3 regions of the Bradyrhizobium sp. WSM2793 genome follow, and region 2 is predicted to be linked to each of the others. Evidence: predicted binding sites of a transcription regulator. Region 2 holds the regulator's gene; each other region holds the start of a gene.
The links. Region 2 encodes PhoB, which activates phosphate uptake and scavenging genes when phosphate is short. Its sites were predicted from a motif close to TGTCATNNANCTGTCAT; they were not measured.

Region 1: a site for PhoB is predicted at 3,863-3,879, ahead of phnF (phosphonate metabolism transcriptional regulator PhnF). Genes of this name have one in related genera too.
Region 3: a site for PhoB is predicted at 3,095-3,111, ahead of A3AS_RS0110410 (RNA degradosome polyphosphate kinase). Genes of this name have one in related genera too.

What each region holds. Positions count from the first base shown of each region.
Region 1 is NZ_KB902802.1:64,068-71,897, forward strand. It holds gene phnC (phosphonate ABC transporter ATP-binding protein) at 1-174, shown strand, start outside; gene phnD (phosphonate ABC transporter substrate-binding protein) at 238-1,173, shown strand; gene phnE (phosphonate ABC transporter, permease protein PhnE) at 1,245-2,129, shown strand; gene phnE (phosphonate ABC transporter, permease protein PhnE) at 2,126-2,974, shown strand; gene phnF (phosphonate metabolism transcriptional regulator PhnF) at 3,100-3,828, opposite strand; gene phnG (phosphonate C-P lyase system protein PhnG) at 3,948-4,412, shown strand; gene phnH (phosphonate C-P lyase system protein PhnH) at 4,417-5,025, shown strand; gene A3AS_RS0130165 (carbon-phosphorus lyase complex subunit PhnI) at 5,030-6,133, shown strand; gene A3AS_RS0130170 (alpha-D-ribose 1-methylphosphonate 5-phosphate C-P-lyase PhnJ) at 6,130-7,026, shown strand; gene phnK (phosphonate C-P lyase system protein PhnK) at 7,019-7,816, shown strand.
Region 2 is NZ_KB902771.1:217,727-225,556, forward strand. It holds gene pstC (phosphate ABC transporter permease subunit PstC) at 1-895, shown strand, start outside; gene pstA (phosphate ABC transporter permease PstA) at 900-1,751, shown strand; gene pstB (phosphate ABC transporter ATP-binding protein PstB) at 1,748-2,566, shown strand; gene phoU (phosphate signaling complex protein PhoU) at 2,578-3,294, shown strand; gene phoB (phosphate regulon transcriptional regulator PhoB) at 3,318-4,025, shown strand; gene A3AS_RS0107140 (GcrA family cell cycle regulator) at 4,258-4,770, opposite strand; gene A3AS_RS0107145 (aspartate aminotransferase family protein) at 5,227-6,435, shown strand; gene argF (ornithine carbamoyltransferase) at 6,435-7,358, shown strand; gene A3AS_RS0107155 (Hsp33 family molecular chaperone) at 7,626-7,830, shown strand, end outside.
Region 3 is NZ_KB902775.1:59,739-67,568, forward strand. It holds gene purN (phosphoribosylglycinamide formyltransferase) at 1-469, opposite strand, end outside; gene purM (phosphoribosylformylglycinamidine cyclo-ligase) at 484-1,557, opposite strand; gene A3AS_RS0110395 (CDP-alcohol phosphatidyltransferase family protein) at 1,715-2,257, shown strand; gene A3AS_RS0110400 (DnaA ATPase domain-containing protein) at 2,350-3,027, shown strand; gene A3AS_RS0110410 (RNA degradosome polyphosphate kinase) at 3,185-5,377, shown strand; gene ppx (exopolyphosphatase) at 5,393-6,895, shown strand; gene A3AS_RS43380 (hypothetical protein) at 7,008-7,481, opposite strand; gene A3AS_RS0110425 (efflux RND transporter periplasmic adaptor subunit) at 7,703-7,830, shown strand, end outside.

The DNA of each region.
Region 1 (7,830 bases), on a different contig from region 2:
GACCGCCTGATCGGCATGGCGGCGGGCCGTGTGGTGTTCGACGGCGCGCCGTCCGCGCTGACCGAGCACGTTGCGCGTGAGCTCTATGATCTCGAAGCCGCCGACGTCATGGGCACCGTGCCCGTCCCGGCGCCCGAGGGCGTTCCGGCGCTCGGAACCGCCGCGGCCGCCTGAGCCGCGCCACATCTTTTGTTGCCAGTTTTGCGTCCACCGACCCCAACGGATGAAGAGGGTATCATGATCACTCGCAGATTAATTCTTGCCGGCGCCGCCGCGCTCGCGTTCACCGCCTCCGCCTCCGCCGACGATTGGAAGGCGAAATATCCCGAATTGACCTTTGCGGTCGTCCCGGCCGAGAACGCCTCCGGCGTCACCGAGCGCTGGGCGCCGTTCGTGAACTATCTCTCCAAGGAACTGGGCGTGAAGGTCACGCTGCGCATCGCCAACGACTACGCCGCCGTCATCGAGGGCCAGCGCGCCGGCAACATCCACATCGCCAGCTACGGCTCGGCCTCGTTCGCCCGCGCCCGCCTGACCGGCGTCAAGTCCGACGCCTTCGCCAACGACATCAATGCCGACGGCTCGACCGGCTATTACTCGGTGTTCTTCGTCAAGGCGAGCAGCGCCTACAAGAAGGTCGACGATCTCAAGGGCAAGAATCTCGGCCTCGTCGATCCGAACTCGACCTCCGGCAACAACGTGCCGCGCTTCGAGCTGGACAAGATGGGCATCCCCGATGCCGACGGCTATTTCGGCAAGGTCGTCTTCACCGGCAGCCACGAGAACGCAATGCTGGCGCTGTCGCAGGGCACGGTCGACGTCGCCGCCAACCAGTGGACCAGCGACGACGATTCCACGCTGGCGCAGATGCTGACCAAGGGCATGCTGAAGAATGCCGACGGTTCGGCGATGAAGAAGGACGACTTCCGCATCATCCACAAGTCGGCGCCGATCATCAACGGCCCCTATGCCTACAATTCCGACCTGCCGGAAGACGCCAAGGCCGCCATCGCGAAGGCGTTCTTCGACGCACCGGCCAAGGACAAGGCCGCGTTCGACCGCCTCTCCGACGGTCAGAAGAAGGGCTTTCATCCCGCCACCACCAAGGACTGGGATGGCACGATCGAGCTGATCAAGTTCGTCGATGCGCTGCGTAAGAAGAAGGCGTCCTGATCTCAGGGCGATGCAACTGGAGCCGGGTCCCTGGACCCGGCTCTTTCTTTGACGGAACTCATCTCAGGCCGATGACAACAGCGGTTTCGATCCTCCCCGAGCAGCAGCTTGCCGTGCTCAACGCCGCTTATCGCCAGGCGGTCGGGCGCAGGCGGCTCCGCCTGCTGTTGGGGATCGCGGTCTTCGGCGCCGCGCTGGCTCTCGCGGGAATCGGCGCGGAGGTGAATCTGCGCACGCTCTTCACCTATTTCGGCAATTTCATCAGCTATTTCGATCGCATCCTCACGCTCGACAACGGCCAGCGCGTCTGGACCGATGTCGGCGAGTGGCTCTGGGGCTGGCGCAAATGGCTGAAGATGCTCGGCGAGACGCTGCTGATCTCCTATGTCGGCACGCTGATCGGCGCGACCTTGGCATTTTGCCTGAACTTCTTCGCGGCTGAAAACACCTCGCCCGCACCCTGGCTGCGCTTCGTCGTCCGGCGCCTGCTCGAGTTCGCCCGCACCGTTCCGGGCATCGTCTTCGCGCTGATCTTCGTGATCGCCTTCGGGCTCGGACCGATGGCGGGCGTGCTTGCGATCGCGATCCACTCCACCGGCGCGCTCGGAAAGCTGTTCTCGGAAATCGTCGAGAACGCCGACATGAAGCCGGTCGAAGGCATCCGCTCGACCGGCGCGAGCTGGCTGTCCTGCATGCGGTTCGCCGTCGTGCCGCAGGTGACCGCGGGTTATGCGAGCTACGCGCTGCTGCGCTTCGAGATCAACGTCCGTGAAGCCTCCGTGATGGGCTTCGTCGGTGCCGGCGGCATCGGCCAGGAACTCGTCGTCGCGATCCGCAAATTCTACTATTCGGACGTCAGCGCGATCCTGCTCACCATCATCGTCACCGTCTTCATCATCGACATCAGCACCGGTTGGCTGCGCGGCCGCCTGTTCGGCAAGGAGGCGCGGACGTGACGAGGCGGCAAGCGATCGACACGCGAGAGCTTCGCGCGCGCTATCCGGATGTGTTCGACCGGCCGGCCTCGGCGCGGCTTGCCACACCCGCGATGATCGTCGCGGCGTTCGCGGTCCTCGTTTATGGCCTCGTCGATCTCGACTTCTCGCCGTCGCGCTTCTTCGCAGGTCTCAGCCAGCTCGGCTGGATCACCTTGATGATGATCCCGCCCGATCCCGGCTCCTCACTGCCGATCTATCTGAAGGCGCTCGGCGAGACGCTGTCGATCGCGCTGCTCGGCACGACGCTCGCCGCAATCTTCGCGCTTCCGGTCAGCCTGCTCGCCGCGCGCAACGTGGTGCCGTCGAGCATCCTGCGCTTCCCGGTTCGCCGCGTGCTGGATTCGATCCGCGGCGTCGACACGCTGATCTGGGCGCTGGTGTGGATCAACGTCGTCGGGCTCGGCCCGTTCGCCGGCGTGCTCGCCATTGCGGTGTCGGATTTCGGCGCCTTCGGCAAGCTGTTCTCGGAGGCGATCGAGGGCGCCGACCAGAAGCAGGTCGAGGGCATCCGCGCCTCCGGCGGCAGCCCGCTGCACGAGATCCGCTTCGGGCTGTTGCCGCAGGTGCTGCCCGTGATCGCCGGCCAGGTGCTCTATTTCATCGAATCCAACACCCGCTCGGCCACCATCATCGGCATCGTCGGTGCCGGCGGCATCGGCCTGCAGCTCGCCGAGCAGATCCGCGTGCTGGAATGGCAGAAGGTGTCGTTCCTGATCCTGATGATCCTGGTCGCGGTCGCCGCGATCGATTTCATCTCGGGCAAGCTGCGCTTTGCGATCATTGGGCGCAGGGCCGTGGCCTGATCAAAAGTGCCGTAGGGTGGGCAAAGCGCAGCGTGCCCACGATTTTTAACGATCGAGAAAGATCGTGGGCACGGCGCGAAGTGCGCCTTTGCCCACCCTACGGCTCCGGTTTCTTGGAGAGAGCCCTACGACTCCACCAGAAACTCCACCCGTTCCGCGGCGAAGCGCGAATGCTTGGTCATCAGCGGCTTGCCGTCGAGATCGTGGTCGGTGGCATCGACCACTAGGATCGGCCGTCCGAGCGCGAGATCGAGCCGGGCCGCGTCGGTTGCGTCGACGATGCCGGCGGTGATCCGGGTCGCGCCGCGGCGATAGTCGCGCACCCCATAATGCTCCAGCAGCTTCGTCATCGAGCGCGTCGCCGCGAACACGGCACCGGCGCCGGGAAACAATTCCGCGGACAGCCAGGTGGTGGAGACGCAAATCGGCGTGCGGTCGGCAAGGCGAATCGCCTCGATCCGCACCAAGGGCGCGCCGGCCTTCAGGCCGAGCTCGCGCGCCAGCTCGCGGGTCGCGACATCGTCGGTCGCCTCGATCAACTGACCGCGCGGCTCGCGGCCACCGGCGCCGACGATCTCGGAGAAGCGCGTGCGCGAGCGCAGGGGATAGGCGAGCTTCTGCGCTTCGACATAAGTTCCGCTGCCGCGCTCGGCGCGCACCAGGCCGCGCTCGGCAAGCGCTGCCAGCGCGCGCCGCACGGTGTGGCGATTCACCCGATAGGTTTCGGCGATCTCCATCTCGCCCGGCAATTTGTCGCCGGCCGCAAAGCGGCCGTCGGCGATGCCGCGCTCGATGCCGTCGGCAACGAGGCGCCATAGCGCGACGCCGGACGACGCAGTGTCTTGCATGCTCATATCGCCGGCCAGCCTAGCCCAGAAATCACGCACTTGTCACGAAACAGTCATGGCGCTCCCGTATTAAGTTGTCTATTATCATAGACAACTTCAGCGCGGCAAGTTCTGTCAAAGGTTCGGTGAATCAGGTGACCCTGCACAACAACCAGCAAGCCCAGCGCCAAGCCGCCATGGCCGTGCTGGCGCACGCGGAGGCGGGCGAGATCGCCGCCCGCCTCCGCAACTTGGCGCTCCCGGCCCATCAGGACCTGCGCGCGCCCGAAAACGGTCTCGTCATGCTGCGCGGCCGGGTCGGCGGCGACGGCGCGCCGTTCAATCTCGGTGAGGCCACGGTGTCGCGCGCCGCGGTGCGGCTTGCGAGCGGCGAGGTCGGATTCGGCTACACGCTCGGGCGCGACGGCGAGAAAGCGCGGCTGATCGCTTTGTGCGACGCCCTGGTGCAGTCGAGGGATTTTGGCGGAGTGGTGGAGCGGGACGTTATCGCCCCGTTGCGTGAGCAGCTTATGGCTGGCCGCGCGCAGGCGGCGGCCGAGACCGCTGCGACGAAGGTTGATTTCTACACCATGGTGCGCGGTGAGGGGTGAGATCATGACCACGATTGCGGAATTGCCGCCGGGCTTCGCCGACAAGGTGCTGTCGGCGCAATCGACCTTTCGCTCGGTCATGGACGCGATGGCGCGGCCGGGCTCGGTCCAGCGCATCGTACCGGGGGCGGGGGCGCCCGACAGGATGATGCGCGGCACGGCCGCGATCGCGCTGACGCTGTTCGATCACGACACGCCGCTCTGGCTCGACGCGCGGCTGGCGGAGAGCCCGAACGTGGTGAAATGGTTGAAGTTTCACACCGGCGCGCCCGTGGTGCAGGATTCCTCGATCGCGAGTTTTGCGCTGATCAGCGACGGCGGTGCGCTGCCGCCGCTCGAACGCTTCGCGCTCGGAACCAGCGAATATCCGGATCGGTCCACCACGGTGATCCTGCAGGTCGATAGCCTCGACTCCGGACGGAGCTTCGAGCTGCGCGGTCCCGGCATCGACGGCGCCGCCATGCTCAATGCGTCGATCAAGCCGTTCGATCTGTTCGAGCGTATGCACATCAACGAGGCGCTGTTTCCGCGCGGCATCGATGTGGTGCTGGTGGCCGATGACGCCGTGGTCGCGATCCCCCGCACCACGCGAATCGTGAGCAAGGGAAGCTAGAAGCATGTATGTCGCAGTCAAAGGCGGCGAACGCGCCATCGAGAACGCCCATCGCCTGCTCGCAGACAAGCGGCGCGGCGACCAAGGCGTTCCGGAGGTCACGCTCGACCAGATCTCGGAGCAGCTTGGCCTCGCCGTGGACCGCGTCATGAGCGAAGGCTCGCTCTATGACCGCGAGCTCGCGGCCCTCGCGATCAAGCAGGCGCGCGGCGATCTGATCGAGGCGATCTTCCTGGTTCGCGCCTTCCGCGCCACGATGCCGCGTTTCGGCGCGAGCGAGCCGGTCGACACCGGCGCGATGCGCGTGCAGCGGCGGGTGTCCTCGACCTTCAAGGACATTCCCGGCGGGCAGATCCTCGGGCCGACCTTCGACTACACCCATCGCCTGCTCGATCCCGCGCTCGCGCAAGGCTTTGTGCCGGAGGTTCCGGCAACGGCGGAAGCCTCGACGGCGCCGACGCCGCGCGTGACCGACATCCTCGGCCGCGACGGACTGATCGAATCCTCTCCGCAGGCCGAGGACGGCGCCAGCGTCGGCGATCTCACCCGCGAGCCGCTGAACTTTCCTGCGGACCGTGATTTGCGCCTGCAGAATCTCGCACGTGGTGACGAAGGATTTTTGCTGGCGATGGGCTATTCCACCCAGCGCGGCTATGGCCGCAACCATCCCTTCGCCGGCGAGATCCGCTTCGGCGAGGTCGAGGTGGAATTTTCGGCGGAAGATGTCGGCTTCGCCGTGCCGCTCGGCTCGATCGAGCTCACCGAGTGCCAGATGGTCAACCAGTTCAAGGGCTCCGCGACCGAAGCGCCGTGCTTCACCCGCGGCTATGGCCTCGCCTTCGGCCAGAGCGAGCGCAAGACCATGTCGATGGCCCTGGTCGACCGCGCGCTGCGTGCCCGCGAGCTCGGTGAGGAGGCACTCGCCCCCGCGCAAGATGAAGAATTCGTGATGTCGCATTCGGACAATGTCCAGGCCACCGGCTTCGTGGAGCATCTGAAGCTGCCGCATTATGTCGACTTCCAGTCCGAGCTCGGCCTGCTCCGCAAGCTGCGCAAGGAATTCACTGACGCCCAGGCGCCTGATGCCATGAAGGAGGCCGCGGAATGAACGCGCCCGCCTACAATTTCGCCTATCTCGACGAGCAGACCAAGCGGATGATCCGCCGCGCTATCCTGAAGGCGATCGCCATTCCCGGCTATCAGGTGCCGTTCGCCAGCCGCGAGATGCCGATGCCCTATGGCTGGGGCACCGGCGGCGTGCAGGTGACCGCTGCGATCCTCGGTCCCGCCGACGTGCTGAAGGTGATCGACCAGGGCTCCGACGACACCACCAACGCGATCTCGATCCGGAAATTCTTCGCCAAGACCGCGGGCGTTGCCACGACGACCGCAACTGACGAAGCGACGGTGATCCAGACCCGCCACCGCATCCCCGAGGCGACGCTGCACGCAAACCAGGTGCTGGTCTATCAGGTGCCGATCCCGGAGCCGCTGCGTTTCCTCGAGCCGCGCGAGACCGAGACGCGGCGCATGCACGCGCTGGCCGAATACGGCCTGATGCATGTGAAGCTCTATGAGGACATCGCCCGCTTCGGCCACATCGCCACCGCCTACGCCTATCCGGTCAAGGTCAATGCGCGCTACGTGATGGATCCGTCGCCGACGCCGAAATTCGACAATCCCAAGATGGACAATTGCCCGGCGTTGCAATTGTTCGGCGCCGGCCGCGAGAAGCGCATCTATGCGATCCCGCCTTACACGAAGGTGGTGTCGCTCGATTTCGAGGATCATCCGTTCGAGCCCTATCGCTTCAACGCGCCCTGCGCGCTGTGCGGCGCGGAGAATTCCTATCTCGACGAGATCGTCACCGACGACAAGGGCGGACGGATGTTCGTGTGCTCGGACACCGACTATTGCGAGAGCCGCCAGGCCGCCGGCCATCACGGCAGCCTCAGCGCCGCGCCGTACAAGGAGAAGGCGCAAGGAGGCACCAATGGTTGATCACGCGGCGCTCGAAAACGATCAGCCGCTGCTGGTCGCGACCTCCCTCAGCAAATCCTTCGGCCGTATCGCCGCGTGCCGTGACGTCTCCTTCGCGCTGTATCCCGGCGAAGTGCTGGCGATCGTCGGCGAATCTGGTTCGGGCAAGTCGACGCTGCTGCAACTCCTGTCGGGCCAGCTCGCGGCCAGCGGCGGCCATGTGTCCTATCGGATGCGCGACGGTGTCGCCCGCGATCTCGCCTCGCTCGGCGAAGCCGAGCGGCGTTTCCTGTATCGTACCGATTGGGGTTTTGTGCATCAGGATCCTGCGCAGGGCTTGCGCATGGCGGTCTCGGCCGGCGCCAATGTCGGCGAGCGGCTGATGGCGGTGGGTTGGAATCACTATGGCCGCATCCGCGAGACCGCGTCCGACTGGCTCACCCGCGTCGAGATCGACACCGCCCGCATCGACGATGCACCGCGGACCTATTCCGGCGGCATGCGCCAGCGTCTCCAGATCGCGCGCAACCTCGTCACCGAACCGCGGTTGGTGTTCATGGACGAGCCGACCGGCGGACTCGACGTGTCCGTGCAGGCGCGCCTGCTCGACCTCGTGCGCAGCCTCGTCGCCGAGCTGCACCTCGCGGTCATCATCGTCACCCACGACCTCGCGGTGGCGCGGCTGCTCTCGCACCGCGTGATGGTGATGAAGGGCGGCCGCGTCATCGAGACCGGTCTCACCGACCAGGTTCTCGACGATCCCCGCGAGCCCTATACGCAACTTCTCGTCTCCTCGATCCTGCCGCCATGAACCTTTCAATATGA
Region 2 (7,830 bases):
GATCACGCGGCTGTCCGCGATCTCGGTGCTCCTCATTCTCGGTGGCATCATCGTCTCGCTGATCGTCGGCGCGTTCCCGGCGATGAAGGAATATGGCTTCTCCTTCCTGTGGACACAGCGCTGGGCGCCATCGGCCGATCCGCCCGTGCTCGGCGCGCTCGGGCCGATGTACGGCACGCTCGTCACCTCCTTCATCGCGATGCTGATCGCCATTCCCGTCGGTCTCGGCATTGCGATCTTCCTCACCGAGCTCTGCCCGCAATGGCTGCGCCGCCCGATCGGCATGGCGATCGAGCTGCTCGCCGGCATTCCCTCGATCATCTACGGCATGTGGGGCTTCTTCGTGCTGGGCCCGTTCCTGGCCAATACCTTCCAGCCCTTCATGATCAGGATCTTCGACGGCGTGCCCGTGCTGGGCGCGATCTTCGCAGGTCCGCCGTCCTATCTCAGCACGTTCAACGCCGCGCTGATCCTCGCCATCATGGTGCTGCCCTTCATCACCTCGATCTCGGTCGACGTGTTCAAGACGGTGCCGCCGGTGCTGAAGGAGGCCGCCTACGGCGTCGGCTGCACCACCTGGGAAGTCGTCCGCAGCGTGGTGATCCCCTACACCCGCGTCGGCATCATCGGGGGCGTCATGCTGGCGCTGGGCCGCGCGCTCGGCGAGACAATGGCGGTGACCTTCATCATCGGCAATTCGTTCCGCATCTCCTCATCGATCTTCGCGCCGGGCACCACGATCTCGGCGGCGATCGCATCCGAGTTCGCCGAGAGCGACGGCCTGCACCAGTCCGGCCTGATCCTGCTCGGCCTCTTGCTGTTCGTGCTGACGTTCTTCGTGCTGGCCGCAGCGCGGCTGATGCTGATGCGGCTGGACAAGAAGGCGGGGAAGTAACGTCATGGCGCTCAATCCGATCTATTCGCGTCGTCGCCGCAAGGATATCGTCATCCGCGGGCTCTGCTTCGCCGCGGCCGCCTTCGGCGTCACCTGGCTCGCGCTGATCCTGGTCACGCTGCTCTTCAACGGCCTGGCCGGCCTCAATCTTCAGATCTTCGTCGCGGATACGCCGCCGCCCGGTTCGACCGAAGGCGGCCTGCGCAACGCGATCGTCGGTTCGATCATCATGACGTTGATCGGCGTCGGCATCGGCGCGCCGCTCGGCCTGTTCGCCGGCACCTACCTTGCCGAATACGGCCGCAACGACAAGCTGACCTCGGTGATCCGCTTCATCAACGACATCCTGCTCTCGGCGCCCTCGATCATCATCGGCCTGTTCATCTATGGCGCGGTGGTGGTGCCGATGCGTGGCTTCTCCGCGATCGCGGGCGCGCTCGCGCTCGCCGTCATCGTGATCCCGGTCGTGCTGCGCACCACCGAGGACATGCTGCTGCTGGTGCCGAATCCCCTGCGCGAGGCGGCCTCGGCGCTCGGCCTGCCGCGCTCGCTGGTGATCAAGCGTATCGCCTATCGTGCGGCCCGGTCGGGCCTCATCACCGGCGTGCTGCTCGCCACCGCCCGCGTCGCCGGCGAGACCGCGCCGCTGCTCTTCACCGCGCTGTCGAACCAGTTCTTCAGCCTCGGCCTGAACAAGACGATGGCCAACCTGCCGGTTACCATCAACAACTTCGTCCAGAGCCCCTATGCCTATTGGAAGCAGCTCGCCTGGAGCGGCGCGCTGCTGATCACGCTCACCGTGCTTGCCCTGAACATTGGCGCGCGCATCCTCGGCGCCGAGAGGACTGCAAAATGACCGACCTGTCCGTATCCATGAGTTCCAACGCTCATCTGGCCTCGCAGCCGCTGCCGGAAGCCCCGGCCAAGGTGACGGTGCGCAATCTCAATTTCTATTACGGCGAGCACCACGCGCTGAAGAACATCAACCTGACGCTGGGCGCCAACCGCGTCACGGCGTTCATCGGCCCGTCGGGCTGCGGCAAGTCGACCCTGCTGCGCATCTTCAACCGGATGTACGACCTCTATCCGGGCCAGCGCGCCACCGGCCAGCTCATGCTGGACCAGACCAACGTCCTCGACCCCAGGCTCGACCTCAATCTGCTGCGCGCCCGGGTCGGCATGGTGTTCCAGAAGCCGACGCCGTTCCCGATGACGATCTACGAGAACATCGCCTTCGGCATCCGCCTCTACGAGAAGATCTCGAAGTCCGAGATGGACGACCGCGTCGAGAAGGCACTGCGCGGCGGCGCGCTGTGGAACGAGGTCAAGGACAAGCTCAACGCCTCCGGCCTGTCGCTCTCCGGCGGCCAGCAGCAGCGCCTGTGCATCGCCCGCACCGTCGCGGTGCGTCCTGAAGTGATTTTGTTCGACGAGCCCTGCTCGGCGCTCGATCCGATCTCGACCGCCAAGGTCGAGGAGCTGATCCAGGAACTGTCCGAGAACTACACGATCGCGATCGTCACCCACAACATGCAGCAGGCGGCGCGCGTCTCCGACAAGACCGCCTTCATGTATCTCGGCGAGCTGATCGAGTTCGACGACACCAGCAAGATCTTCACGTCGCCGAGCGACCGGCGCACGCAGGATTACATCACCGGCCGGTTCGGCTGAGGAGACGCGACATGGGTACTGAACATACCGCAAAGGCTTTCGACACCGACCTCCAGGAGCTCACCCGCCTGGTCGCCGAGATGGGCGGCATCGCCGAGCGCATGATCGTCGATTCCGTCGACGCGCTGATCCGCCGCGACGTCGCGCTCGGCCAGCGCGTCGTCACCATCGACGCCGAGCTCGACGCGCTGCAGAAGCGCATCGAGGAACGCGCGGTGCTCACCATCGCCCGCCGGCAGCCGATGGCGGTGGATCTGCGCGAGATCGTCGGCGCCATGCGCGTTGCGACCGACCTCGAGCGCATCGGCGACCTCGCCAAGAACATGGGCAAGCGCGTCGCCGCGCTGGAGACCGACTTCCATCCGCTGAAGCTGTTCCGCGGCCTGGAGCACATGACCGACCTCGTGCAGCAGCAGGTCAAGTCGGTGCTGGATGCCTATGCCGCGCATGACCTGCCGGCGGCGATGGCGGTGTGGAAGGGCGACGAGGAGGTCGACGCGATCTGCACCTCGCTGTTCCGCGAGCTCCTCACCTACATGATGGAGGATCCGCGCAACATCTCGTTCTGCATCCATCTGATGTTCTGCGCCAAGAACATCGAGCGGATCGGCGACCACGCCACCAACATCGCCGAGACCGTGTTCTACATGATCGAGGGCCAGGCGATCACCGACAAGCGGCCGAAGGGCGACATGACCACCTTCGCCACGACGGTCCCGAATACCTGAAGACTTGAAGGAGCGACGACCCGATGGGCGCACGCATTATGGTGGTTGAGGACGAGGAAGCTCTCACCGAGCTGCTTCGCTACAACCTCGAAGGCGACGGCTATGACGTCGAGACGGTCATGCGCGGCGACGACGCCGACACCCGCCTCAAGGAGCACATCCCGGACCTGATCGTGCTCGACTGGATGCTGCCGGGCCTGTCGGGCATCGAGCTGTGCCGCCGCCTGCGCACCCGGCCCGACACCAAGCAGCTCCCGATCATCATGCTCACCGCGCGCGGCGAGGAGAGCGAGCGGGTGCGGGGGCTTGCGACCGGCGCCGACGACTACATCGTCAAGCCGTTCTCGGTGCCGGAGCTTCTGGCGCGCGTGAAGGGCCTGCTGCGGCGCGCCAGTCCTGAGCGGCTCGCGACAGTGCTGGCCTATGGCGACATCGAGCTCGACCGCGACAAGCGCCGCGTGGCGCGCTCGGGCCGGCCGATCGATCTCGGCCCGACCGAATATCGCCTGCTGGAGTTCTTCCTGGAGCATCCCGGCCGCGTGTTCTCGCGCGAGCAGCTGCTCGACAGCGTCTGGGGTCGCGACATCTACATCGATGAGCGCACTGTCGACGTCCATATCGGCCGCTTGCGCAAGCTGCTCAATCTCGGCCGCGAGCAGGACCCGATCCGCACCGTCCGCGGCGCCGGCTACGCGCTCGACGACCGCTTCGCGAAGGCGGAGCAGACGTAAGGTTTGCTGGCGTTGGCTTTGGCGGGCCGCCGCCGCATTCTCCGGCGTCGTCCCTGCGAAAGCAGGGACCCATAACCACAGGCAGTGGTTTGGCGAAGACCCGGAGTGACCATCTCGCGCGACAACTGCGCCTTGTGGTTATGGATCCCCGCGTTCGCGGGGATGACACCGAGTTGGTGGAGCCGTCATCGTGTGACGGCTGCAGTCTTGACGATCAGAGAATTCCGCGAACTCAGCGCGGACCCGGCTTCGCCGGCGCGCGCCGGCGATCCGCCGCCGGCTGATACGCCACGCGCGAGTGCTGGGCGCAGTAGGGCAGGCCGGACAGTGCCTTGCCGCCGCAGAAGAAGAAATCCGGGCTCGAGGGATCGCCGACCGGCCAGTGGCAGGTCGCCTCGTTGAGCTCGAGCAGCGACAGCCGCTGGCCCATCGGCACCACGTTGTCGTAGGTGACGGGTTCGGCCTCCACCTCGACCTCGAAGGCCTGCGCCAGCGCGGTGTTGCCGCGCGCGATGGGGCGGGTCACCCGCATCATGTGCTGCGCGGGACGCGCCTTGCGCGGCCGGGGCGCTGCCGATGAAGGGCTCTTGGCGCGGCCGGACAGACCCAGCCTGTGCACTTTGCCGATCACGGCATTGCGGGTCACATTGCCGAGCTCAGCTGCGATCTGGCTGGCCGAAAGTCCGGCCTCCCAGAGCTTTTTCAGCTGCTCGACGCGATCGTCGGACCAGGTCAAAACCGTCATTGCACCCTTTCCCTCGCTACGCGCCAGCCATCCTGGGGCCTCGCAGCGATTGCCTAAGCCTTCAAAAACCCGTGCCGTCAGAATCCCTTAAGGCTCGCCGGGCGCGTGACTGACGCCCGAACGTTTACGCCGGTACAAGAGGACTCTTGGGATCAGAACCGCTGCACGAGATGTCGTATCTGACAATCCAAACGCTACAATATGGCGTGACTCCCGCGCAAGAGTCCGCCGACTCGCTTCCACATGTTCCGTGGTGAAAACCCGCAAAATCGGCACCGCAAGACTACGGATTCAGCGTTTCCTGAGGCTTTCCGGGCGGCATTGACACCCGTCTTGCCAAGCATAAGATAGTCCCGCGTGCCGCCCTTAAAAGGCGGCACGTTTCGTTTTCCGGGCCGGTCGATGGTGCGTTGCGCAATGCACGCGTCACACCGTCCGCAACATTCAAGTGACATCATGACTAACAGCGCAGCGCCGCATTTGCTCCCCGTTTTCGCCAGAGCCGACCTCGGCTTCGAGCGCGGCGAAGGCTGCTGGCTGATCGCGACCAATGGCGATCGCTATCTCGATTTCACCTCGGGCGTAGCTGTGAATGCGCTCGGCCATTGCCACCCGCATCTGGTCAAGGCGCTGCAGGAGCAGGCGACGAAGCTCTGGCACATGTCGAACCTGTTCCAGAGCCCGGACGGCGAGAAGCTCGCGAGCCGGCTTTGCAACGAAAGCTTTGCCGACTTCGTGTTCTTCTGCAATTCGGGCGCCGAAGCGCTGGAAGGTGTGATCAAGCTGGTCCGCCATCATCACTTCTCCAAGGGGCATCCGGAACGTTATCGCATCATCACCTTCGAAGGCGCCTTCCACGGCCGCACGCTGGCAACGCTGGCCGCGACCGGCTCTGCAAAATATCTCGAAGGCTTCGGCTCGCCCATGGAAGGCTTCGACCAGGTGCCGCATGGCGATATCGAGGCCGTCAAGAAGGCGATCGGCCCGCACACCGCCGGCATCCTGATCGAGCCGATCCAGGGCGAGGGCGGCGTGCGCTCGGCAACGCCGACCTTCCTCAAGGCGTTGCGCCAGCTTTGCGACGAGAAGGGCCTGCTGCTCGCCTTCGACGAGGTGCAGACCGGCATGGGCCGCAGCGGCGATCTGTTCGCCTATCGGCGCACCGGCGTCACGCCTGACGTGATGTCGCTGGCAAAGGCGCTCGGCGGCGGCTTCCCGATCGGCGCAGTGCTGGCGACCGCGGATGCGGCAGCCGGCATGGGGCCCGGCTCGCACGGCTCGACCTTCGGCGGCAATCCGCTGGCGATCTCCGCGGCCAATGCGGTGCTCGACGTCATGCTCCAGCCCGGCTTCTTCGACCACGTGCAGAAGATGTCGCTGCTGCTGAAGCAGAAGCTCGCCGCCGTGATCGACCGTCATGGCGATGTCGTCAGCGAAGTGCGCGGCGAGGGCCTTCTGATCGGCATCAAGGCCGTGGTGCCCTCCGGCGATCTCGTCGCGGCGCTGCGCAACGAGAAACTGCTCACGGTCGGGGCCGGCGACAATGTCGTGCGTTTCCTGCCACCGCTGATCGTGACCGAAGCCGAGATCGAGGACAGCGTCGGGCGGTTAGAGCGCGCCTGCGCCGCGATCTCGTCCAGCCAGACCAAGCGGGCGGCAAGCTGATGAGCAAGTCCCCGAAGCACTTCCTCGATATCAACGAGCTGCCGCTGTCGGAGCTCAAGACCATGCTCGCGGCGTCCTCCGCCATGAAGGCGAAGCAGAAGGCGCAGCAGCCGGTGCGGCCGCTCGAAGGCAAGACGCTGGCGATGATCTTCGAGCGCCCGTCGACCCGGACACGCGTGTCGTTCGACGTCGCGATGCGTCAGCTCGGCGGCGAGCCCATCATGCTCACCGGTGCCGAGATGCAGCTCGGCCGCGGTGAGACCATCGCCGACACCGCGCGCGTGCTGTCGCGCTATGTCGACGCCATCATGATCCGTATCCTCAACCATGACGCGCTGCTGGAGCTTGCGGCCAACGCGACGGTGCCCGTCATCAACGGCCTGACGCGGCGCTCGCACCCCTGCCAGGTGATGGCCGATCTCATGACCTATGAGGAGCATCGCGGCCCGATCGAGGGCAAGACGGTGGCCTGGACCGGCGACGACAACAACGTGCTGGCGTCCTGGGCTCACGCCGCCGAGCGCTTCAAGTTCCAGCTCAATGTCGCAACGCCGCCGGAGCTCGCGCCGAAAAAAGTGATGCGCGACTTCATCAAGGCGACCGGCGCGCCGATCATGCTCGGCACCGATCCGGAAGCCGCCGTGCGCGGCGCCGACTGTGTCGTCACCGACACCTGGGTGTCGATGGGCGACAAGGAAGGCGAGCACCGCCACAACGTGCTCAAGCCCTTTCAGGTCAACGGCAAGCTGATGTCGCTGGCCAAGCCCGATGCGCTGTTCATGCACTGCCTGCCCGCCCATCGCGGCGAGGAGGTCACCGACGACGTGATCGACGGTCCGCAATCGGTCGTGTTCGACGAGGCCGAAAACCGCCTGCACGCGCAGAAGGGCATCCTGGCCTGGTGCTTCGATGCGGTGAAGTAACGGCGCTGCAAGCCCGACGGCCGCCTCACACACAACTATCGTCCCTGCGAACGCAGGGACCCATACCGCGGAATCTCTCTTGTGGCGGGCTGGCGGAGGCGAGCGGTCTTCGCCAAACCGCATCCTGTGGTTATGGGCCCCGGAGCTGCGCTTACGCTTGTCGGGGACGACATCGAATTTGCCGCAACGTTGTGCAACCTTATCGCCCCCGAACCCACCATCCCGCGCCCCTTCCATTTCCCACCGACCGACCCCAGATAACGACCCATGGTTTCCCAATCCCCTCAGATGAAAGCCGGCCCCGAAGGCCCGGTTCGCGCGCCATCAGCGGTTCCGATCGATGACGCCGTGTTGCCCTACGAGGTCGACGCGCTCGACGTGCGCGGGCGCCTGGTGCGGCTTGGCCCGGCGCTCGACGAGATCCTGACCAAGCACGATTACCCCGCGCCGGTCGGCAAGCTGCTCGGCGAGG
Region 3 (7,830 bases), on a different contig from region 2:
CCGCGCCCTGCATCACGATCGGGCCGGCATCGGTCTCGGGGATGACGAAGTGCACCGTCGCGCCTGATAGCTTGACGCCGGCGCGCAGCGCCTGGCCGTGCGGATCGAGGCCGGGGAAGGACGGCAGCAGCGACGGATGGATGTTGAGCATCCGCCCGTACCAGGCCCTGGTGAACTCGGCCGTGAACAGGCGCATGAAGCCGCCGAGGCAAATCAGCTCGATCCCATGCTGGTCGAGCGCCGCCTGCATCACCTTTTCGAAGCCGGCGCGGTCCTTGCCGAACGGCTTGCTCTCGATCACCAGCGTGTTCACGCCGGCCGCCTTGGCCCGCTCGAGCCCGAGCGCATCGGCCTTGTTCGAAATGACGAGCGAGATCTCCGCCGGGAAATCCGCAGCAGTGGCGGCCCTGATCAGCGCGGACATGTTGGAGCCGCGGCCGGAGATCAGGATGGCGACGCGACGCTTCATCGCAGCGCCAGTCATCACGGCGCCATGTCGAGATGGCCGTTATAGACGACGCGGTGCTCGCCCTCGGCCGGAATCACGGTGCCGAGCTGCGCCACGGTCTCGCCGGCGTCGGTGAAGACCTGCACGACCTCGTCGACCTTGTCGGGCTCGACGATCGCGATCATGCCGATGCCGCAGTTGAAGGTGCGCAGCATCTCCAGCTCGGCGATGCCGGCCTGCGCCGCCAGCCATTTGAACACCGGCAGCACCGGCAGGCGGGCCAGATCGATGCCGACGCCGAGGTTGCTCGGCAGCACGCGCGGAATGTTGTCGGTGAAGCCGCCGCCGGTGATGTGGGCAAGGCCCTTCACCGCGCCGGTCTCGCGGATCGCGCGCAGGCAGGATTTGACGTAGAGCTTCGTCGGCGTCAGCAGCGCGCCGCCAAGGGTCATGACCGGAGCGAACGGCGCCGGCGCCTCGAAGCCGAGGCCCGATTGTTCCACGATCTTGCGCACCAGCGAGAAGCCGTTCGAATGCACCCCCGATGAGGCGAGGCCAATGACGGCGTCGCCGGCCGCGATGTCCTTGCGCGGCAGCAACGTCCCCCGCTCCGCGGCACCGACGGCAAAGCCGCCGAGGTCGTAATCGCCGTCCTTGTACAAGCCGGGCATCTCGGCGGTCTCGCCGCCGATCAGGGCGCAGCCGGATTCGCGGCAGCCCTCCGCGACGCCCGCGACGATCGAGGCCGTCGCCTCCGGATCGAGCTTGCCGCAAGCGAAATAATCCAGGAAGAACAGCGGCTCGGCGCCCTGCACCACGAGGTCGTTGACGCTCATGGCGACGAGGTCGATGCCGATCCCGCCATGCAGGCCGGTCTCGATCGCGATCTTGACCTTGGTGCCGACGCCGTCGGTCGCGGCCACGAGGACCGGATCTTTGAAACCGGCCGCCTTGAGGTCGAACAGGCCGCCGAAACCGCCGATCTCGGCGTCGGCGCCCGGCCGTGCGGTGGCGCGCACCATCGGCTTGATCAGGTCGACCAGGCGGTTGCCCGCATCGATATCGACGCCTGAATCGGCGTAAGTGAGGCCGTTTTTGCGGTCGGTCATGCCCGATTTCCAGTGGGTTCGCGGCTGGTTACGTCGAATTCCGGGGACGCGCAATGGCTCGCATGGCGCACCGCCGTATACTATGTAGAGATATCAACCGGTTCAGCCTCCCGAGAGGCCGGATTCGAGGTCAGACCGGGTGCCGGGAAGCGCTTTCGTGAGTATTCCGAACATCATTACCCTGGGCCGCATCATGCTGGTCCCGATCATCGTCTGGGCCATCGTGTCGAGCCAAATGGAGGTCGCGTTCGCCGTCTTCCTGATCGCCGGTATCAGCGACGCCGTGGACGGCTTCCTGGCCAAGCGCTTCAACATGACGAGCGAGCTCGGCGCCCTGCTCGACCCGCTCGCGGACAAGGCGCTGCTGGTCTCGATCTACATGGCGCTCGGCATCTGGGGCGCAATTCCGCGCTGGATCGTGATCCTGGTGGTCTCGCGCGACATCATGATCGTCGCCGCCGTGATCGTGTCCTGGCTGTTCGACCGGCCGGTCGAGATGAAGCCGTCGAAAGTGTCCAAGCTCAACACGGTTGCACAAGTGGCGTTCGCGGCGCTCGTGCTGGCGGCGCTTGCCTTCGGCTTCAAGCCGGCCCCTTATGATATCATCCTGATGGGCTTCGTCACGGTCTTCACGCTCTCCTCCGTGTCGCTCTATCTGGTCGAGTGGCTGCGGCACATGAGTACGATCGAGGCCAAATGAGAGGGGATGCGGCCCCGTAAAAGGCCAACTCCCGCTCGATACGTCCGACCTCTTCAAATGACGCCGGCGCGCCGGCATGGAGCAAAGCAAGCGTGCCAGGCCGCGTTCACCCCCGACAATTGGCGTTTTCACTTCCGCATGCGGAGAGCCTCAGCCGGGACAATTTCCTTGAGGGACCGGCCAATGCAGCCGGCCTCGGCCTGATCGACAGCTGGCCGGAATGGCCGAACCGGATCATGTGGCTGGCCGGCCCGGAAGGAAGCGGCAAGAGCCATCTCGGCGCGATCTGGGCCGAGGAGGCCGGCGCCCGCTCCACCACGGCCAATGCGCTGACCGCTGCGGGCGTTCCGGGCACGCTCGCCACAGGTGCGCTGGTGGTCGAGGATCTCAAGGCCAGGGAATTTGACGAACGCGCCCTCTTCCACCTGATGAACCTCGCCCGCGAGGATGGCGCCTACATTCTGTTCACCGGACGCGAGGTGCCGGCCTCGCTGGAGATAGAGCTTCGCGACCTGCGCTCGCGTCTGCGCGCCGTTCCGGTGGTCGCGCTGCTGCCGCCCGACGACCAGCTCTTCCGCGGCCTGATCGTCAAATTCTGCGCCGACCGCCAGCTCACCGTGGACGAGAGCGTAGTCGGCTACCTCGCCACGCGCCTGGAGCGGTCCTCGGCCGCCGCCCGCCAAGCCGTGGAATTGCTCGACAGCGAAGCCCTGCGACTTGGCCGCCCGGTCACCCGGGCGCTGGCCGCCGAGCTACTGCGGGACGCTTGATCGGTCGCGCGGCCGCGCCCAAGGCCTACGCGAGCCCGCTTGACGCGGCGAAGCGGCGGAACATCAATGTCATCGAAACGTCATCGCTCTAACACATGCTCCGGCCGGTTTTGCGCATAAGTCGCAAATTGGGGCGAACTGGATGGACCGACTTCTGATGGACTCTGCGCAAGCTGTTGAAACTAAAGAAAAAGCCCCAGAGACCGAAAGCCTGCCGGCGATCGCATCGAGTCCCGAGCGATTCATCAACCGCGAGCTTTCCTGGCTGCATTTCAACCGCCGCGTCCTGGAGGAATCGGTCAATCCCAGCCATCCCATGCTGGAGCGGGTGCGATTCCTGTCGATTTCCGCAAATAACCTCGACGAGTTCTTCATGGTTCGCGTCGCCGGAATCAAGGCGCAGGTGCGCGAGGGCATTGCCGAACGCAGCCCCGACGGCCTGACGCCATCCGAGCAGCTCGCCCTGATCAACCGCACCGTCTCCGAACTCGCCTCCGACCAGCAGGCGATCTGGCGCGATTTGCGCGGCACTCTGGCCGATGTCGGCATCGTCCTGGTCGACGGCAAGGACGTCACCAAGGCGGAACGGACCTGGATCGAGGACTATTTCCTCAGCAACGTGTTCCCGCTGCTGACGCCGCTGGCGATCGACCCGGCCCACCCCTTCCCGTTCATCCCGAGCCTCGGCTTCACCATCGCGCTCCAGCTCACGCGCGCCGCCGACGGCAAGCAGATGAACGCGTTGATCCGCATGCCCGGCAAGATCGACCGCTTCATCCGCCTGCCGGCCGACGGCAAGGTGGTCCGGCTGATCTCGCTGGAGCAGGCGACCGCCCTGTTCATCAACCGCCTGTTCCCCGGCTACAATCTGCACGGCCAGGGCGCCTTCCGCATCATCCGCGACTCCGAGCTCGAAATCGAGGAAGAGGCCGAAGACCTCGTCCGCCTGTTCGAGACCGCGCTGAAGCGCCGCCGCCGCGGGTCGGTGATCCGGCTCGAGATCGATGCCAAGATGCCGGAGGAGCTGCGCAGCTTCGTGCAGCACGCGCTGTCGGCCGCCGACGACGAGGTGTTCCTGGTCGACGGCGTGCAGGCGATGAACGAGCTCTCGCAGCTCACGCGCCTCGACCGGCCCGACCTCGAATTCACCCCTTACGTGCCGCGCCATCCCGAGCGCGTGCGCGAGCATGGCGGCGACATCTTCGCCGCGATCCGGCAGAAGGACCTCGTGGTCCATCACCCCTACGAATCCTTCGACGTGGTGGTGCAGTTCCTGCAGCAGGCGACGCGCGACCCCGATGTCGTCGCGATCAAGCAGACGCTCTACCGCACCTCCAACAACTCGCCGATCGTGCGCGCGCTGGCGGAAGCCGCCGAGGCCGGCAAATCCGTCACCGCGCTGATCGAGCTGAAGGCGCGCTTCGACGAGGAAGCCAACATCCGCTGGGCGCGCGATCTCGAACGCGCCGGCGTGCAGGTCGTCTACGGCTTCCTCGAACTGAAGACGCACGCAAAACTCTCGATGGTGGTGCGTCGCGAGGGCGGCAGCCTCACGACTTACGTCCATACCGGCACCGGCAATTATCATCCGGTCACCGCGCGCATCTACACCGACCTCTCCTACTTCACCTCCGATCCGACCATCGGCCGCGATGCCGCGCGCGTGTTCAATTTCATCACCGGCTACGCCGCGCCGAGCGATCTGGAAAAAATGGCGGTGTCGCCGCTGACCTTGCGCAAGCGCATCATCGAGCACATCCAGGGCGAGACCGCGCATGCGCGCCACGGCCGCCACGGCGCGGTCTGGATGAAGATGAATGCGCTGGTCGACCCCGACATCATCGACGCGCTCTACGAGGCCTCCCAGGCCGGCGTGCAGGTCGAGCTCGTGGTGCGCGGTATCTGTTGCCTGCGCCCCGGCATTCCCGGCCTGTCCGAGAACATCCGCGTCAAATCGATCATCGGACGCTTCCTGGAACACGGCCGAATCTACTGCTTCGGCATGGGCCAGGGTCTGCCGAGTGCCAAAGCGGCTGTGTATATCTCCTCCGCCGACATGATGCCGCGCAACCTCGACCGCCGCGTCGAGGTGCTGTGTCCGCTGCAGAATCCCACGGTGCATCAGCAGGTTCTCGAACAGATCATGGTCGCGAATCTCAAGGACAATGAGCAGAGCTGGCAATTGTTGCCGGACGGGTCCTCAACGCGTATGAAGACCGCGAAGGGCGAAGAGCCTTTCAACGTCCACAACTACTTCATGACAAATCCGAGTCTGTCTGGCCGTGGAAAGTCGCTCAAGGAATCCTCGCCGCGTCGTCTTACGCGCCGGAACGAACGCCATCAATCCTGATCGGGGATGTTCGGCGTGAAGCGGCCGCGCAAGCGCGGCTCGAGCGTCGCGGTCATCGATATCGGTTCCAACTCGGTCCGTCTCGTCGTCTACGAGGGGCTGACGCGGAGCCTCATTCCGATCTTCAACGAGAAGACGCTGTGCGGCCTCGGACGCGAGGTGCAGAGCACCGGCCTGCTCGCGCCCGACGCCGTCGACAAGGCGTTGACCTCGTTGAGGCGCTTTCGCGCGTTGTGCCGCGTGATGCAGGTCGGGCGCGTGTTCGCGATCGCGACCGCGGCCTGCCGCGACGCCTCCAACGGCCCCGACTTCATCGCGAAGGCCGAGCGCATTTGCGCGGTGAAGATCGAGATCCTATCGGGTCCGCGCGAGGCGCGGCTGTCGGCGCTCGGCGTAATCTCGGGCATCCATCATCCCGACGGCATCGTCGGCGATCTCGGCGGCGGCTCGCTCGAACTGATCGACGTGCGCAGGAACAGCGTGCGTAGCGGCGTGACGCTGCCGCTCGGCGGGCTCGCGCTCCAGGACCTCGCGCACAAATCGCTCAAGCGCGCCGACCGCATCGTGCGCGAGGCGATCGACGAGGTGCCACAGCTCACCGCGGGCCGCGGCCGCACTTTCTATGCGGTCGGCGGCACCTGGCGTGCGCTGGCGCGCATCCACATCATCCAGAGCGGCTATCCGCTCCAGGTGATGCACGGCTATTCCCTGACCGCGGCTGAAGCGCTCGACTTTTCGCGCCGTCTGCGTCGGCTTGCGGCAGCGGACATGCTCGCCGACATCGAGATCGTCGCCGATGCGCGGCGACCGCTCCTCACCTATGCGGCGTTGGTGCTCGAGCACATCATCCGGGTGGCAAAGCCGAAGACGATCGTGTTCTCGACCTTCGGCGTGCGCGAGGGCCTGCTGCACGAGAAGCTGTCGGAGCCGGAACGCAACAAGGACGGCCTGATCTGCGCCGCGGAAGAGCTGAACCAGCTGCTGTCGCGCTCGGCCAAGCACGCCCACGAGCTGATCGCCTGGACCGACCGCCTCGCGCGCGTGGTGAAGCTGCGCGAGACCGAGGAGGACCGCCGCTTGCGCCACACCGCGTGCCTGCTGTCCGATATCGGCTGGCGCGTGCATCCCGATCACCGCGGCGAGCAGACGCTGAGCCTTGTCGTCAACGGCAATTTCGGCGCGATCACCCACACCGAGCGCGCCTTCGTCGGCCTGTCGGTGTTCTATCGCTATGCGGGCCTGAGCGAGGAAAACCAGCCGCCGGTTACCATGCAGGAGCTGCTGACGCCGGCGCAGCTCGAGCGCGCGCGCCTCTTGGGCGCTGCGTTCCGCGTCGCGCATCTGATCTCGGCGGCGCGCCCTGGCGTGCTGCCGGCCACGCATTTCCGCAGCCAGGGCCGCAAGCTGATGCTGGTGTTCGAGCATCGCCTCGGCGACCTCGTCGCCGACCGCGTCGGCAGCCGCTTCCGCGCACTCGCCCGCCTGGTCAGCCGCGCCGGCTCGATCGTGCGGCGCTAACGCATGATCCGGAAAAGTGCGTAGCGGTTCTCCGAAAAGATCATGCTCTAACAATAAACTAAAGCGCAACGAGACAGGTGCAAGCGACAGGCATCTGCAGCGACATCTACTTCTACTTCGCGACGAATCGGCTGCCATTCCAGCGCAGCTTCCGGCTGGTTCCGTTGCGGTCGAGGAGCTCGACGAAGGCCTGGTTGTTGACGGATGATAGTCGGATGTCATAGGTGCGCACCGTGAGCACGCGGCGGTATCGGCCGGCCGTCGCGACATACACTTCGTGAAGGCATCCCGCGGAATTGCAAAGAACGGCTCTGCTGCGGCATTGAAAATCGTCGAAGTGAAGGGCCACGAACTCGGCGCGTGGCACGGTCAGATAGAGCGCAAAATGTTGGGCGGCCGCTATCGAGCCCCCGCACGTAGCGTTCCATTTCTGCACGTCTGCGCGGATTTCGTCCGGGAGCATGTCAATGTGCGCGGGGCTCCAAGGATCCTGCGCCGTTCCACTGTGGGAAAGCGCGGGCTGCACGAGAGCAAGCGCCGCAATAACACTGCCCAGCAGTGTGCACAAGAGTCTGCTCAATTTCACGACTTTGCTCCTGCGTAGTTCAGAACAGCCTTGGCTGTTGCGCCCCGCGATAAGCAAACCACCCGGAGCCCACCTCGGCCCACAGCCGGATCGATGCCATCTCCGGCGCGCCTCGTGCAAAAATATCCTGCGCAGGCCAAGCGCGCTTGATGCACATCAACCCACCACCGTCGCGCCGGCGTTAGCGAGATACAAATGCTGCGCTCCGGACGACTTCCGCCATGCAACTGCCCTATGGGATTTTCCGTCTGAGCCCCGCTCGGAGCGCGACTGCCCGTGCTCTCCTAGCGCTTGTATTGAGTCTTTGGCCCTCCGCGCCGAATGCACAGGACGAGGTGAAGCTCAGCGA